DNA from 2 places in the Planococcus antarcticus DSM 14505 genome. Region 1 is predicted to be linked to the other one. Evidence: riboswitches for the same ligand, from Rfam matches in the RefSeq annotation. Region 1 holds a riboswitch; the other holds the start of a gene.
What was found. Region 1 has a riboswitch for S-adenosylmethionine ahead of BBH88_RS15220 (methionine ABC transporter ATP-binding protein). Riboswitches for the same ligand answer to the same signal wherever they lie in the genome.
Positions count from the first base shown of each region.

Region 2: it holds a riboswitch for S-adenosylmethionine, as region 1 does, so the genes downstream of both, BBH88_RS13420 (methionine biosynthesis PLP-dependent protein) here and BBH88_RS15220 (methionine ABC transporter ATP-binding protein) in region 1, are expected to answer to the same signal.

Region 1 is NZ_CP016534.2:3,096,879-3,104,580, forward strand. It holds gene BBH88_RS15190 (mechanosensitive ion channel) at 1-614, opposite strand, end outside; gene BBH88_RS19930 (EamA family transporter) at 740-1,180, opposite strand; gene BBH88_RS19935 (DMT family transporter) at 1,211-1,606, opposite strand; gene BBH88_RS15200 (helix-turn-helix domain-containing protein) at 1,717-1,947, shown strand; gene metX (homoserine O-acetyltransferase MetX) at 2,011-3,024, opposite strand; gene BBH88_RS15210 (O-acetylhomoserine aminocarboxypropyltransferase/cysteine synthase family protein) at 3,037-4,329, opposite strand; SAM riboswitch class I at 4,428-4,544, opposite strand; gene BBH88_RS15215 (glycerol-3-phosphate acyltransferase) at 4,675-5,316, shown strand; SAM riboswitch class I at 5,440-5,554, shown strand; gene BBH88_RS15220 (methionine ABC transporter ATP-binding protein) at 5,692-6,723, shown strand; gene BBH88_RS15225 (methionine ABC transporter permease) at 6,713-7,363, shown strand.
Region 2 is NZ_CP016534.2:2,684,174-2,691,875, reverse strand. It holds gene BBH88_RS13430 (Fe(3+) ABC transporter substrate-binding protein) at 1-872, opposite strand, end outside; gene metC (cystathionine beta-lyase) at 1,304-2,476, opposite strand; gene BBH88_RS13420 (methionine biosynthesis PLP-dependent protein) at 2,469-3,593, opposite strand; SAM riboswitch class I at 3,669-3,774, opposite strand; gene BBH88_RS13415 (LLM class flavin-dependent oxidoreductase) at 4,261-5,268, shown strand; gene BBH88_RS19435 (hypothetical protein) at 5,311-5,481, opposite strand; gene BBH88_RS13410 (hypothetical protein) at 5,673-6,515, opposite strand; gene BBH88_RS13405 (amino acid ABC transporter ATP-binding protein) at 6,709-7,431, opposite strand; gene BBH88_RS13400 (amino acid ABC transporter permease) at 7,424-7,702, opposite strand, start outside.

The sequences.
Region 1 (7,702 bases):
GAGCGGATATTCAAAGTTTCCAAAGCAATCGTTATGATCGGAATCAATACGATGACAAAGACCACATTGGCTAGAACGTTTGCTAGTGTCGATTTGTCGCTATTGTCCATTCTCGCAGTTCCTGTTGATGCACCACCAGTTTTGCTGGTGAATTTATTGAACCACTTATCGATATTGATTGCTGCCAAAAGGCTGAATACAAGATTTTTCACAAACTTTGCTACAAAGTAACCAATCACAATAATAATGATGGCCATAAAAAGATTCGGCAGAAATGCCAATAGCTTGTCCATCATATTTGAGATCGGCTGTGCTACGTTGTTCATATCGAGAGTCTGTAAAACGCTCGGAATAAACAAAATGAAGATTAGGTAATAAAGAATTTTCCCTATAGAATCCAATTTGCTGTCCGCATCTTCTTTCGTTTTTGCCATATGGCCTTTAACCATAGCTTTGTCAACGCCTGCTTTTTTCAATCCTTTCGTGAAGATCGCCCGTACAATCGTCGCTACAATCCATGCCATAAGCAATAACAACAATGCGCCTAATACGTTCGGAATATAATCGATGATCGTATTGCCGACCCCTCTGAAGGAATTTCCTACTTCGTTCATATGCTCAACCCCTTTTATAATTTTTTAGATCTTATTTACTATCCCCATCCTTCACTAGAAATAAACTTTTCAGCAAAAAAATTGCTCACTCAGTGAGCAGTCCTGCTATAAGAAAATAGAAATTCTTAAGAAGATAGCTTTCCTTTCCTGCCCATCGTCAATACGATAATGCCGAATAAGAGCAACCCTACGCCAATCCATGAAAGGCCGCTCAACGCTTCACCTACCACAAGCACCCCCAAAATAGCGACCGTCAATGGTTCTGCCAATGATAAAGTCACTGCAAAAGAAGAAGGAATCTGTTTCAATCCAAAAGAAAATAATATGTACGATAAGTTCGTCGCACCAATCCCTAAATAGATAAGCAGCCAGAAGTTTCCTGGAACGGTTATGTAGGATAAATCAAAAAATAATAAAAAAGGAAATAGATAGCAGGCGCTCAGTGAAAAAACCACCGCAACAGCGGCAACGGGTTCCATCCCCTTGAGTACATTTTTACTAGCAAGAGCATAAATCGCAAAAGAAAACCTCGCACCAAGCGCCATGGCGATTCCCGTTGGGTCCACCAGTTGTCCTTTGTTGGCAAATAACAGAAATCATCCCACTAATGCCAGCAACGTAGCCATAGCCCACACTCTGTCTGGCTTCTTTCTTAAGGCCGTCCATTCGATTATCCCCGTCAATACAGGTGCACTGCCGATTGTCACGACGGTCCCAATAGCAACCCCGGTCAATTGGACAGACGAAAAAAAGAGAGGCTGAAACAGCGCCATGCTAATGGCAGACAGCATGGCAGCGGGCCATGGAATCGAGCGGACTGACAATTTTCCAAAGACCAGCACGAAAAGCAGCAAGGAAAAACCGCCAATCGCTAAGCGAAAAGCACCAATCGACAGCGGATGTGCTGTTCCGTCAAAAAAAGATTGGGCTGTTCCTGTCGTTCCCCATAAAATGGCTGCTATGAGCACCAATAAAGAAGCTGTATAATGCAAAATCTCACCTCTGCCTTTCTAGTAGACTATCCTACTAACAACCATGGCGCTGATGGTTTGAGATAGCCACCTTGTTCTATTATAATAAAAGAAAAGAGGAGGGGGATCTTATGTATATGACAGTCCAGGAAACTGCCGCTTTTTTGTCCATGCCTGAAGATCAAGTCAATCGCTATGTATTGGGAGGCCGTATTCGTGCAGTACATGATGGGGAACAATACATGATCAACACCTCTCAGTTCGGGACACATTTCCAACAGTTGGAAGAGGCGAAGCGAGCGCTGGAGGAATGGCGCGCCATTCCTATTCCAGAAGATGTGGATATTAAAGACGAAGACTGATTACCAAAAAAGCATCGGAGACGGGAACAGTCCCTCTCCGATGCTTTTTCTGTAAAACCTCAGCTACCGCGTGAGTTCAGGCACGAATAGACTTTTTAACTTTTCCTCGATAAATCCGCCCCATTTTTCAAATTCAACCAGAAATCCATCGTGGCCAAAATTCGTTTCAACAATTTCCCAAGTTGCAGTCGTCTGTTTTTCCAGCCAGGGAACCATCAATTCACTTGGATAAAGTAAATCGTGGGTAAAGGACAAGGAATAGACAGGAATGTCCAAAACAGCATCTTGAATGTCATGCGTGTTCATAGCTTTCAGCAGCAGTACATAGCTATTGGCATCAAAACGCCCTGCCAATTTCTTACCTTGATAATTCAAGTACGACTGTACATTGAATTCATCGCCATCGCTGGTGCGTCCGAATCGCTGATTGAACATATTGCCACTGCGGTAAGTGAGCATGCCTGCCATTCTGGCTACTTGAAATCCTTTTAAAAGTGCCGAATCCTCATAATTTCCAGAGTTGAAATCTCTATCATTCTCAATCGCCAAAATGCCGATATGGTTAAAAGCAACACCGTAATCGCCGTAGTAGGGTGTGACAGCTAAAGGAAGAACCGCATCAATAAATTCTGGATACGATTTTCCCCATTCCAAGGTTTTCATTCCACCCAATGAGCCGCCTATCACGCCGGCAAGATGGTCGATCCCCAGTTTTTTCAAGGCATGATATTCGGCCCGCACCATATCACGTATGGTCAGTGTTGGAAACTCAGCACGATAAGGTTCTCCTGTTTCCGGATTTTTTGATAATGGGCCAGTCGAGCCATGGCAGCCGCCCAGTACGTTGAAGGTAATCACTTGAAAAACAGTTGTATCCACCGGCTTGCCTGGTCCGATTAATCCTGCCCACCACCCTGGATTTTCCTCTGTGCCAATTGCATATTGGTCGCCTGTCAATGCATGGCACACCAGAATAGCCGGAGCTTTTTTGTCTCCGAGACGTTCGTATGCAAGTTCTACGTCGTTTAAAATCTCAGTTGAATCCAGAGTTAAAGAGCCGATGGATACTGTCTTCATGAAAATCCCTCCTTATACGTTTTCCAATACGGCTACCTGTATCGCCTGCTCCAAATCGGCGATTAAATCTTCTGCGTTTTCTAACCCAACAGACAAGCGGATCAACTCTTCCGTTACTCCGGATGATTTCAGTTCTTCATCGTTCAGCTGCTGATGCGTGGTGGAAGCCGGATGAATGATCAGCGATTTGGCATCTCCTACATTGGCTACATGCGACCAGAGATTGACGCTATCGATCACTTTACGGCCCGCTTCACGTCCGCCTTTGATACCGAAATTGACAATCGAGCCATATCCGTCATTCTTCAAGTATTTCTTCGCTAATTGATGGGAAGGATGATTTTCAAATCCTAAGAAATTGACCCATTCGATTTGTGGATGCTGCCTTAAATAATCCGCAATAAGCTGAGCATTGCTGCTATGTTTCGGAATGCGCAAATGCAGCGTCTCCAGTCCTTGAAGAAAAGCATGCGCACTTTCCGGACTCAGTGATGGTCCAAAATCCCGCAATAGTTGCACGCGCAGTTTTGTCGCAAATGCCGCATCTGGCACATCAATGCCATAACGCAGTCCGTGATACGATTCGTCTGGCTGCGTATAGTTCGGGAAGCGTGGATTATCCCAATTAAATGTTCCAGCATCCACGGCTACCCCGCCAATCGTTGTGCCATGCCCGCCGATCCATTTCGTAGCGGAATGAATAACCACATCTGCACCAAATTCAATCGGATTGCTGCCGTATGGAGAAGCAAATGTGTTATCAATCAATAACGGAATTCCGTTTTCATGTGCAATTGTTGCTACCTTTTCTACATCGAAGACATTCAGGCTTGGGTTGCCGATAATTTCACCGAATAAAACTTTGGTTTTTTCTGTAATTGCCGCTTTGAAATTTTCCGGATCTGTAGCATCCACGAATGTGGTCGTGATGCCATAACGCGGCAAGGTGTTCGCAAATAAATTGTAAGTGCCGCCATACAGACTACTATCTGCTACAATTTCATCGCCGGCTTCTGCAATATTTAAAATAGAGAATGCGATGGCAGCCATTCCCGAAGAAAGAGCAACTGCTGCAGTACCGCCTTCTAATAATGCTACTCTCTGTTCAAAGACATCAACTGTTGGATTCATGATGCGCGAATAGATATTGCCGGTGTCCTTCAGGCCGAAGAGATCCTGTGCATGTTGTGTATCCTTGAAGACGTAAGAAGTGGTTTTGTAGATTGGCACTCCTCTTGACCCTGTCGCTGGATCCGGTTGTTGCCCGCCGTGTAGCAATAATGTTTCTGGTTTTAAGTTTGTCATTTTCCATTCCCCCTGTTTTTTATTGATACATATTGCCGAAGAGGACAACAAAAAGCCCTCTTCGCTAAGAAGAGGGCCGTAAATTACGGAGTTTCCTCCTCTTATCTATCAGAACCTATCAATCGATTCTGTAGGAATTAGCACCTTTTCAGACAGAATCGTCTGTTGGTTGCCGGGCATCACAGGGCCTATCCCTCCGCCACTCTCGATAAGAGTATTTGATTTGGTTTTTCGTCTTGTTGTGAATTATAAAAACTATGGCGCTTTTTGTCAAGTGTATTAGTCAAAAAATTTCGAAACCTTCTCTTTCCTCAAACGTTATCAAGTAATAGAGGAGGAATCTGTATGCTTATCTGGATTTTGTTATTATTTATCGGAGGCTATGTAATCGGTTGTTTTCACGGATCCCTTGCAGCGCAAGCATTATCAGGGGTGAACGTCAAAAAAGAAGGGGTGAAAAACTCCGGAGCTTCCAATGCTGCCATCGTGCTGGGCTGGAAATACGGTTTGCTTGTTGCATTTATTGATATTTTTAAAGGGTTTGCTGCCGTTGCAGGTCTGCGCCTGTTATTGGAATCAGGTAGTTTTTCAACTGAAATGATATGGGCATTATTATTTGTTGCCGGTGCTGGTGTTGTTTTTGGCCATAATTTCCCCTTCTATATGAACTTTAAAGGAGGCAAAGGCACCGCTTCCGTTATAGGCGTCATGGTAGCCCTCGACTGGAAACTTGGTTTACTTGGCTTGCTATTATTGATCAGCGTTTCGCTCGCGACAAACTACCTGGTCATTGGTGTACTTGTACTATATGCAGTTTATTTCGTAATCGCTTTCGGTCCTGCTTCCGGAAACTGGCCATGGCTGATAGCCTCTATACTGTTTGCCATGGCCGCATGGAAACATCGGGAAAACATTATTCGAATAAAGGATGGCACTGAAAACAAAGTATCTTCTGTTTTCCGAAAGAAAACTACAACCTCAAACTGAGTCGGATTTCTAGATTGTTTCTTCGTCTATTCTAAAGATTGTGAAAAAAATTCAAAAACTCCCTTGACTTTTTTGTTATTTCACCATAAAGTGAGACTCACGAATCGAATAGTACACATCACTTTCTTATCAAGAGAAACCGAGGGACAGGCCCTGAGACGTTTCGGCAGCAGATTTGTTTAACCGCAAAAACTGTGCCAACTCCTGCAAATGCCGTTAAGCATTTGGAAGATGAGAATTAGATGGTTTCAACAGGAGCCCTCTTTTTTCTTATGGATAAGAAAAAAGAGGGCTCCTGTTTGTCTAATTTCTTGTAAGAATGTGGGTCCTATCAATTTACTAAAATCTATTACAGCACGAGGAGGTTTAATCACCGTGATTCAATTCGAAGGGGTCGCCAAGACCTATCAATCAGGAAAACAAGAAATCCATGCTTTAAATGGTATCGATTTGACCGTCGAAACCGGCGAAATTTACGGAGTCATTGGTTTTAGCGGAGCCGGTAAGAGCTCATTAATCCGCACAGTAAACCTTCTCGAACGTCCCTCTGCCGGACGTATATTGATACACGGACAAGACGTTTTGACTTTATCTAGTAAAAAAATTCGTACTATTCGGAAAGATATCGGCATGATTTTCCAGCATTTTAATCTGCTAAATTCAAAAACAGTTTATCACAATGTGGCGATGCCGTTATTACTAGCAAAGACCCCTAAAGCTGATATTGAAAAACAAGTAAAAGATTTACTCGATTTTGTTGGTCTTGCAGATCAGGCACAAAAATATCCAGACCAGCTGTCGGGCGGACAAAAACAGCGCATTGGCATTGCACGGGCACTTGCCACAAACCCTTCTGTACTGCTGTGCGATGAAGCGACGTCAGCACTTGATCCACAAACGACTAAATCGATTTTGGATCTCCTTCGAAAAATCAACAAGGAATACAACATCACCATCCTGCTCATCACACATGAAATGGGCGTTATCCGGGAAATCTGTGATAAGGTGGCCGTCCTTGAAGCAGGAAAAGTTATCGAGCAAGGCAGTGTCTTCGATATTTTCTCGAACCCACAACAGCCTACCACGAAGCGCTTTGTCCGCTCCGTCATGAACGATGAGCTGCCTGAATCGCTGTTGGAACAAATCCAGGATGCCCAAAGCGACCATGCCATCTACCGGTTGCAGTTTACCGGCACATCTGTCGGCAAGCCGTTCATGTCTCGTGTATCTCGTGATTTCAAGGTTGACCTGAATGTGCTGTTCGGCAATATCACTGAGCTGCAGGGCATTCCATACGGCAACCTGATCGTCGAATTCTCTGGAGAGCCAAGTGAAATTGAACGAGCCTTATCCTCTATTCGGGACAGCAATATTCACATAGAGGAGGTCAACAATTATGTCAGTTAACTACGAACAAATTCTGGAAGCCCTATGGGAAACCATTTATATGACCGGCGCAGCATTCGGCTTTTCCTTATTGATCGGCTTCCCTCTTGGCATCCTGCTGGTAGTCACACGTAAAGGTCATCTACTGGAAAACGAACCGGTTTCCAAAGCGCTCAACATTATCATCAATATTTTTAGATCCGTTCCTTTTATCATTTTGATGGTCGCCATTATCCCACTGACACGCATCATTGTCGGCACATCCATCGGTACGGCCGCGGCAATTGTTCCATTGGTCTTCTACGCCGGACCTTATATTGCCCGGTTAATTGAAAACTCCTTACTGGAAGTCGACAAAGGGGTCATCGAAGCCGCTCAAGCAATGGGCGCTTCACCGATACAAATTATTTTTCGCTTCCTGATTCCTGAGGCTTTAAGTTCACTGGTTCTCGCTTTGACCATAGCGGTAGTCGGCCTGATCGGTGCATCAGCCATGGCAGGTGCCATTGGAGGCGGCGGCCTTGGAGACTTGGCCATCACATACGGCTACCAACGATTCGACACCGTGGTGATGTTCATCACAGTAGCCATTCTAGTCGTACTCGTACAAGGCGTTCAATCGTTCGGAAACGTTTTATCAAGACGCGTAAGACGCAGTTAGCACGAAAAGCGCAAGTGCCCGTGTAGATTCGACGGGCATAAGACGCGCTGGCGAAGCGGCGTGTTCTCAGCCGCACAGCCAGAGTGACTTATGACCCTAGAATCTGGGCGCTGGAGCTGGACACTCAGAAAAGCGCAAGCAGCCATGTAGCCCCGACAAGCGCTGGAAGCCTTACCGGTAATGGCGTTCCTTGCCATTGCCGGTAAGGCTGAAGCGACTCGAGGGGCTGGCTGCTGAAGTCTGGACACAGAAAAGCGCAAGCGCCCGTGTAGATTCGACGGGCGCTGGAACCTAGACAATAAATAAACAATTGAAAGATTATACTTTCTGAAGTTTCAA
Region 2 (7,702 bases), 410 kb from region 1:
AGCAGTTTCACGGCGTTTTCCTTGTTTTTAGAGGTTTTGACGACTCCAGCACCACTAATGTTAACATGTGTGCCAGTCGTTTCTTGGTTCGGGAAGAACAATCCAAGTCCTTCTGCGATTTCCACTTCAGCAGGATCTTCAGAGTTCAGCATTTGTCCGAAATAATAGCTGTTCATAATAGCGACGTCACCAACTCCAGCTGCGATCGCTTTAGCTTGATCACGATCTCCGCCTTCAGGATCACGTGCGAAATTCTTTACAAGGCCTGCAGCCCATTCTTTGGCTTGTTCTTCACCGTCTATTTCGATGAATGAAGCAAGTAAAGATTGATTGTAGATGTTTTCAGAGCCACGAATCAATACACGGCCATTCCACTCATCTTCTGTCAAAGCTTCATATGTGGATAATTCTTCAGGTGTTACTGTTTCTTTGTTGTAAACAATTACACGTGCACGTTTAGTTAAGCCGTACCACATTTGGTCTGTATCTTGGAATTTTTCTGGAATCTGTTCGTCTAGCAAGTCACTCGACACTGCTTGCAGCAATCCATCTTCTTTAGCACGGAACAAGCGTCCGGCATCTGCCGTTAAGAACAAGTCAGCTTGGGTACCGTCTCCTTCACGCTTGATGCGCTCGAGCAATTCATCTGCTTCACCTTTGATCAAGTTCACTTTAATGCCTGTCTCTTCTTCGAATTTCTTGTATAACTCGTCGTCTACATCGTAATGTCTTGCCGTATATAAATTGACTTCTTTGCTTTCCGCTGCTTCTTCAGGTGCATCATCTGTTGCTGGTTCGGATGCATCATTACTTCCGCATGCTGCTAAAACAAGAAGTAAAAATGCTAAAATAAGATAAAAGCTTTTTTTCATGAGTGTCTCTCCCTTTGATATGTAATTGAGAACTTAAATGAAAATCATTCTCAACCTCAATTATAGAGAGCTAATTGAGAATGTCAATCAGAATTAACGAAGTATATCGTTTTTTTTATATTTGTGTCGAAAAGATGAGTAGGCGATGGTCCATCAGTGTTTATTTTTAGAGCAATATGGTTGCAGGAGAGAACAAGGACAGTAATAGATTTATGGTACTTCTATAAAGTTCATAAGGGTTTTCGAATTACATCTGGATCCGTTTCGTTGATTTTTTCTTTATCCAGAATAAAAAAGCCTCTTGCCAATATTGGCAAGAGGCTTTTTATACGCATGTATTAAGAAATTATCCAAAGGCTGCCAAAGTGTATTTTGATTTTTCGAATAGAAGGCTATCCTTGGAACAATATTCTTCACTACATAAAATATATTCAATTTGCGATGCTCAAGCCGTTTCGGCGAGCGACCTGGGCCAATGCTTGGGTGAGATCCTGCACCAAATCATCCGGATGTTCAAGGCCGACAGAGTAACGCAGCAAGCCATCGGTAATTCCACGCTTTTCTCGTTCTTCAGCAGGCATAGAGCCATGGGACATTGTTGCCGGATACGACAGGATCGATTCAACTGCACCAAGGCTTACTGCAAATACTGGAATTCTCAAATGCTCCACAAAAACCCGAGCTGATTTTTTATCAGCTAAGCGGAAGGAGAGAACCGCCCCTGCATTTTTTGCCTGGCGTTCGTGAATTGGGTTACCGGGATGGAATGAAAATCCAGGGTAGTATACTTCTTCGATTAACGGGTGGTTATGCAAGTACTCAGCGATAAGGCGGGCCGATTCAGATGACTGGCCTAACCGGGCACCTAAAGTTTTGATGCCTTGGATCAATAGATAGGAATCTTGCGCTCCTAAAACCGAACCGAAAGTATTTTGAATAAAACCAAGGCGGTTTCCGAGTTCTTCATCTTTGGTCACGGCAAGACCTGCAATGACATCACTGTGTCCGGAAAGGAATTTCGTCGCGCTGTGAAGCACGATGTCTGCACCAAGCTCTAATGGATTTTGGTAAAGTGGCGTCATGAAGGTATTGTCTACGAATGTCAGACAGCCATTAGCTTTCGCCAACTTTGCCGCGATTTCAATGTCAGTAATGTTCATGACGGGATTTGATGGTGTTTCCAAGTAAATCACTTTTGTATTCGGCTGGATTGCATTGGCCATTTCGTTCAAGTCGGTCATATTGACAAAGGTATACTCGATATTAAATTTATTCAAAACCTCGGTGATAAAACGGTAAGTGCCTCCGTAGACATCCTCTGAAACCAGGACGTGGTCTCCGGAAGACAGTAGCATGAAAGCGGAGGAAATAGCGGCCATGCCTGAAGAAAAGGCGAATCCACGTTTGCCGCCTTCTAGGTTTGCAATGGTTTCTTCCAATGCCAGGCGAGTCGGATTTCCAGAGCGACTATAATCGAAAGGTCCAAACGAATCCAGGCTTTTCTGATGGAATGTGGAAGATAAATAGATTGGTACGTTAACGGCCCCGGTTTGCGGGTCAACTCCAGTAGAGTGAATAAACCTGGTTTCAACACGATCAGTCATATTCAACAACCTCCTTCTGTAATTTCGAAAATGCCTGTATCAGGTCAGCGATTAAATCTTCAGCCAGTTCGACGCCAACCGAGAAGCGCAATAGCCGGTTGCAGACACCGCGTTTGGTGCGCTCTTCAAAAGGGATATCTGCATGGGTTTGAGTGGCTGGGTAGGTGATGAAGCTTTCAACGCCCCCTAAGCTCTCAGCAAAAGTGATGAGTTTGATGTGTTCAAGGAAAGGACCGACCCATTCTTCTTCCTGCAGCCGGAACGACAACATGCCACCTCTTCCGGGATACAGCACGTCCGAAATAGCCGGCTGCTGGGCCAAAAATGCTGCGATAGCCTTTGCGTTTGCTTCATGTTGCCGCATGCGCAAGGGAAGGGTTTTCAATCCGCGGATCAACAGCCAGGAGTCGAAAGGCGATAGTACGGCGCCAACTGAGTTGTGGAACATCGAGAGCTTTTCGCAGATGCTTTCGCCTTTTGCAGCAACTAGGCCGGCCAGGACGTCATTATGGCCGCCGATGTATTTGGTAGCACTGTGGATGACGATATTTGCTCCCAGTTCAATCGGCTGCTGAAAGAAAGGTGTCAGGAAGGGATTATCGACTATTAATAGAGGCTTATGCTTTTTGGCCAATGCTGCATAGGCAATAAGATCGATTTCTTGCATGAGCGGATTCGTTGGTGTTTCAATAAAGAGCGCACGCGTATTTAATGTGATTTTTTCTTCGGTGACCTGTACATCTTTAAACTCGGCATATTGGGGGTGGATATTATAAGTAGCTGCAAAGTGGTCCAGTAGGCGGTACGTTCCGCCATAAATATCCTCTGGCACTAATATTTCGTCGCCTGGACGGAAAAGAGACAAAACCAGTTGGATAGCTGCCATTCCAGAACTACAGGCAAATCCGGCATCCGCCCCTTCAAGTTCTGAAAATCCTTCTTCAAGGACTGAACGCGTCGGATTTTTTGTTCGCGTATAATCATAGCCAGTTGATTGTCCAAGTTCCTGGTGTTCATAGGCTGTTGATAAATAAATGGGTGGATTTACCGCTCCGGTAGCAGAGTCACTGCGATTGCCTAATTGAACCAATAAAGTTTCCAAGTTGTGTCTTGTCATTCTACTCATCCTCCCAACAATAAAAAAACAGAGACTTTCTTCAAAAGAAGAAAGCCTCTGTTTAGAAATGCATTCTTCTCATCTGGTAGGCAAAAGCCTATTGGAATTAGCACCGTAGTCTTCGTCAGACTGGTTGCTGAGACTTCACAGGGCCAAATCCCTCCGTCTCTCTAGATAAGAAATATCTTATTAAGTTTGGGTTGTTTCTGATTCGATGTTGGTAATCGTAAACCAATTGACGAAGAAAAGCAAGGGTTGAATTTTAAATAATGGAAATATATAGAGTGGGCGGGAAATTAGTTTGATTAACTACTTAAGGCAGAGCTGACCAGGCACTTTCACATTTCGTGTTGTCTAGCTTCAGCAGCCAGCTCTTCGGGACATAAGGCAACCCGGCTGTGCGACTGAAGAAACGTCGCTTCGCCGGTCTGCCTTATGCCTGTCAGAGCTACACGGCAGCTTCCGCTTTTCGTGTTGTCCAGTTGCAAGTGCCTAGCTCTTCGGGACATAAGTCAGCCCAGCTGTGTGGCAAAGAACGCCACACTACTGGTCTGCCTTATACCTGTCAGAGCTGACCAGGCACTTTCACTTTTCATAGCTTGAGCAAAAAAAAGGACGATTAAGATAAACATCGCTACAATGGAAGGGAATAGGAGTGAAAGTAATTATGCAGATTAAGAAATTCGAAAATATACCATTGTCGGTGCTTGATTTGGCGCCGATAAACGAAGGTGCTGAAACGGCGCAGACATTCAAAAATAGTGTAGAATTGGCACAGTATGTTGAGCGATTGGGGTTCAACCGTTATTGGCTAGCTGAACACCATAATATGCCGGGTATTGGCAGCTCAGCAACGTCGGTTCTCATTGGACATATTGCTGGAGCGACTAGCTCTATTCGTGTGGGTTCCGGAGGTGTCATGTTGCCAAATCATGCAGCACTTGTCATTGCGGAGCAATTTGGAACGCTAGAGACCATTTATCCAGGACGTATCGATTTAGGTCTCGGTCGTGCACCGGGCAGTGATCAGGCTACAGCCCATGCACTGCGCCGCAATATACAGAACAGCGGAGATGATTTTCCGCAGCAGGTAGCAGAGTTGGAAAATTACTTTTCGGAAAATCCGGTTGGACGTGTTCGTGCCTATCCTGGAACTGATTTGAAGATTCCGCTTTGGCTATTGGGTTCGAGCGGGTTCAGTGCACAGCTTGCCGCATTAAAAGGCTTGCCGTTTTCATTTGCCAGCCATTTTGCACCGGATTATATGATGCAGGCGCTGCAGTTGTACCACCAAAATTTCAAACCTTCTCCAGCTTTGGCGTCGCCTTACGCAATGCTTGGCGTCAATATCATTGTTGCGGAGACACAGGAACGTGCCGAGTGGCTGGCAACTTCTTCGCAACAGCAGATGTTCTCCTTGATGAGAGGCGAGCCGACGACGTTCCAACCGCCTATCGACAACCTTGGAGAAGTTTGGACGGATCGTGAAATTGCGATTTTCCATGACAAGTTGGATTCTGAATCGATGATTGTTGGAACACCGGGCGTCGTCAAACAAAAGTTGAAAAATTTTATCCAAAAAACGAGAGCCAACGAAGTCATCGTCAACTCGCCAATCTTTCATCAGGAAGATCGCCTGCGGTCGTATGATTATGTGGCAGAAATGATGGACTAAGCAAAAAATCACCTCCCCATGCGGAAAGGCGATAATTTGAACTTAGAGCAGATCTTTCGCTTTGTCTTCCTCCCGACGTCGTTCTTTTGGAATCTCGTCTTCTTCATAGGCTGTGTAATCAGGTGCACCTTCACCAATCATATTCAGAATAGCATTGAAATCGTCATCTGAACGAAGTTCGGCTTCTTGTGGATCGAGTAACTTGCGTTCCATTATAACCAACCTCCTCGTTATCTACTTAGCAGCCATATGGCAATGAAAGCGGAGTCCTGTCTCACTTATAGTATACTGAATATTCTGTTAAATATAAAGGGAAATCACTTGGAATCCCGCAGGTTTATTGCGGGAAAACAACTATAAGCAAAAAAACTGTTAGAGCAATAGCTCTAACGGTTTTTTGCTTATTATTGCTGATTGATTTGTGCGTTCAGAATCATGGATTCGAAGAACAGGGAAGGAGAGGTTTCATTCCATTCCAGGGAAGTTAGGTCTGCCGTCCGTTTTTCAATATAGCCATAGGCGAGTTGTGTTCGTGGGTCGTCCGTCAATTCGAGTTTGACGTACGGCCCTTCCGGAGTTAACCAGTTTAACTGGGACAGTCGATTTTGGAGTGAAAAGGCGACCCATTCGTCTTCCACTTCTTCTGTTTCGAATAATGGTTCTTGAGAAGCCATCAGCCATGTCTGACTCGTATGTTTAGGAGGGAGCCAAAGGTTTTTTGATAAGGTGCTTTCTTCTACTGTGAATTCTGCAATTTCGTGACGCAGTTCTTGTACCGGGTCACCATTGCCGAGTTGCAAATTCCGCGATACGTAAACATTGCCTATTAAGATTTCACCGTTTCCGGCCGTGAAAACCCCATAGGGATTGGTGGTGAGATCTGAACCGTATTTAGTCTCGTCGAGTTTATCAACTGGCTGTGGATTCCAGGACTTATAGCGAGAGTCTTCCAGATTGTTAACATTCATCGACAATGTATACGGGATCCAACCAGTGTTTTTGATTTCCTCAAAAATGAGGGACGTGCCATTTTGTAGCGATCGATCGACCAATGTATACGTGCCAACATCCAATCCGAGCAAGGTCATATTGTATACCTGTGTTAAGTCTGAACCACTTTCTGTGACTTCGGGTTCGCTAAGCGTGATAAAAGTCGGTTTTTCAACCGTTAAGGAAACATTGTTTTCCGAATAAAGTTCAACTTCATTTTTTAAAAACATGACAGCTGTAAAAATAATCAGCGACATGAAAAATACAACTCCTACTAAAATAACTAGTTTTCTAAACACATTTTCCACCTCTGTTTTCTGCGTGTTTGCCAAATTTGATTATAACATGGGGAGACTAGAGGAATACTGTCGATATTTGAGCATCAAATGAACAACCCCTAAGAAGAAAAAGAGATATCATAAAAAAAGCAGGCATCCCACGGGATGCCTGCTACAATACTTTATCTAAAAAATCTTTAGCACGTGCGGTTTTCGGATGACTGAAAAACTCAATCGGTTGACCCTCTTCGACTAGTACACCATGATCTAAAAACAAGACACGGTCTGCGACTTCACGGGCAAAGCCCATCTCATGCGTCACGACGACCATCGTCATTCCGGATTTTGCCAAGTCTTTCATGACATCCAATACTTCCTTGACCATTTCCGGATCAAGTGCCGATGTTGGTTCATCAAACAGCATCAATTCGGGTTCCATGGCCAAGGCACGCGCAATCGCAACACGCTGTTTCTGGCCGCCTGACAGGCTGTTCGGATAGGCCTTTTCTTTTTCAGATAAGCCGACGCGTTCCAGTAGAAGGCGCGCTTTCATTTCCGCTTCGGTTTTTTTGATGCCTTTTGCCTTCATAGGCGCATAGGTTAGATTTTCAAGTACCGTCAAATGAGGAAATAAATGAAAATGCTGAAACACCATACCGATTTGCTGGCGGATCTTGTGGATTTCTTTTTTAGAAGCCGTCAAGTTCTTGCCGTTGATTTCGATGGTGCCCGAAGTTGGTAGCTCCAACAAATTTAAGCAGCGCAGGAAAGTGGACTTGCCTGAGCCAGAAGGGCCGATGATCGACACCACTTCACCTTTCGTCACAGCAGTGGAAATGTCACTAAGCACTTCATTGGTGCCAAATTTTTTATACAGGTTCTGGACTTTAATCACTTTGCTTCAGCCTCCGTTCGAAAACTTTGCCGATCATTGTCAATCCCATCACTAGGCACCAGTAGATGAGGCCGACAAATAACAGCGGTTCAAAGTTACGGAACAAGTCTGCTCCGACCACTTGTGCGCGTCTCATGAGATCAAGGTAACCGATGGTCGAGACGATGGCGGATTCTTTTGTTAAGGTGATGAATTCATTCATCAAAGCCGGCAGAATGTTCTTCAAGGCTTGAGGCAAAATAATGTCTTTCATCATCGAGCGATAAGGAAC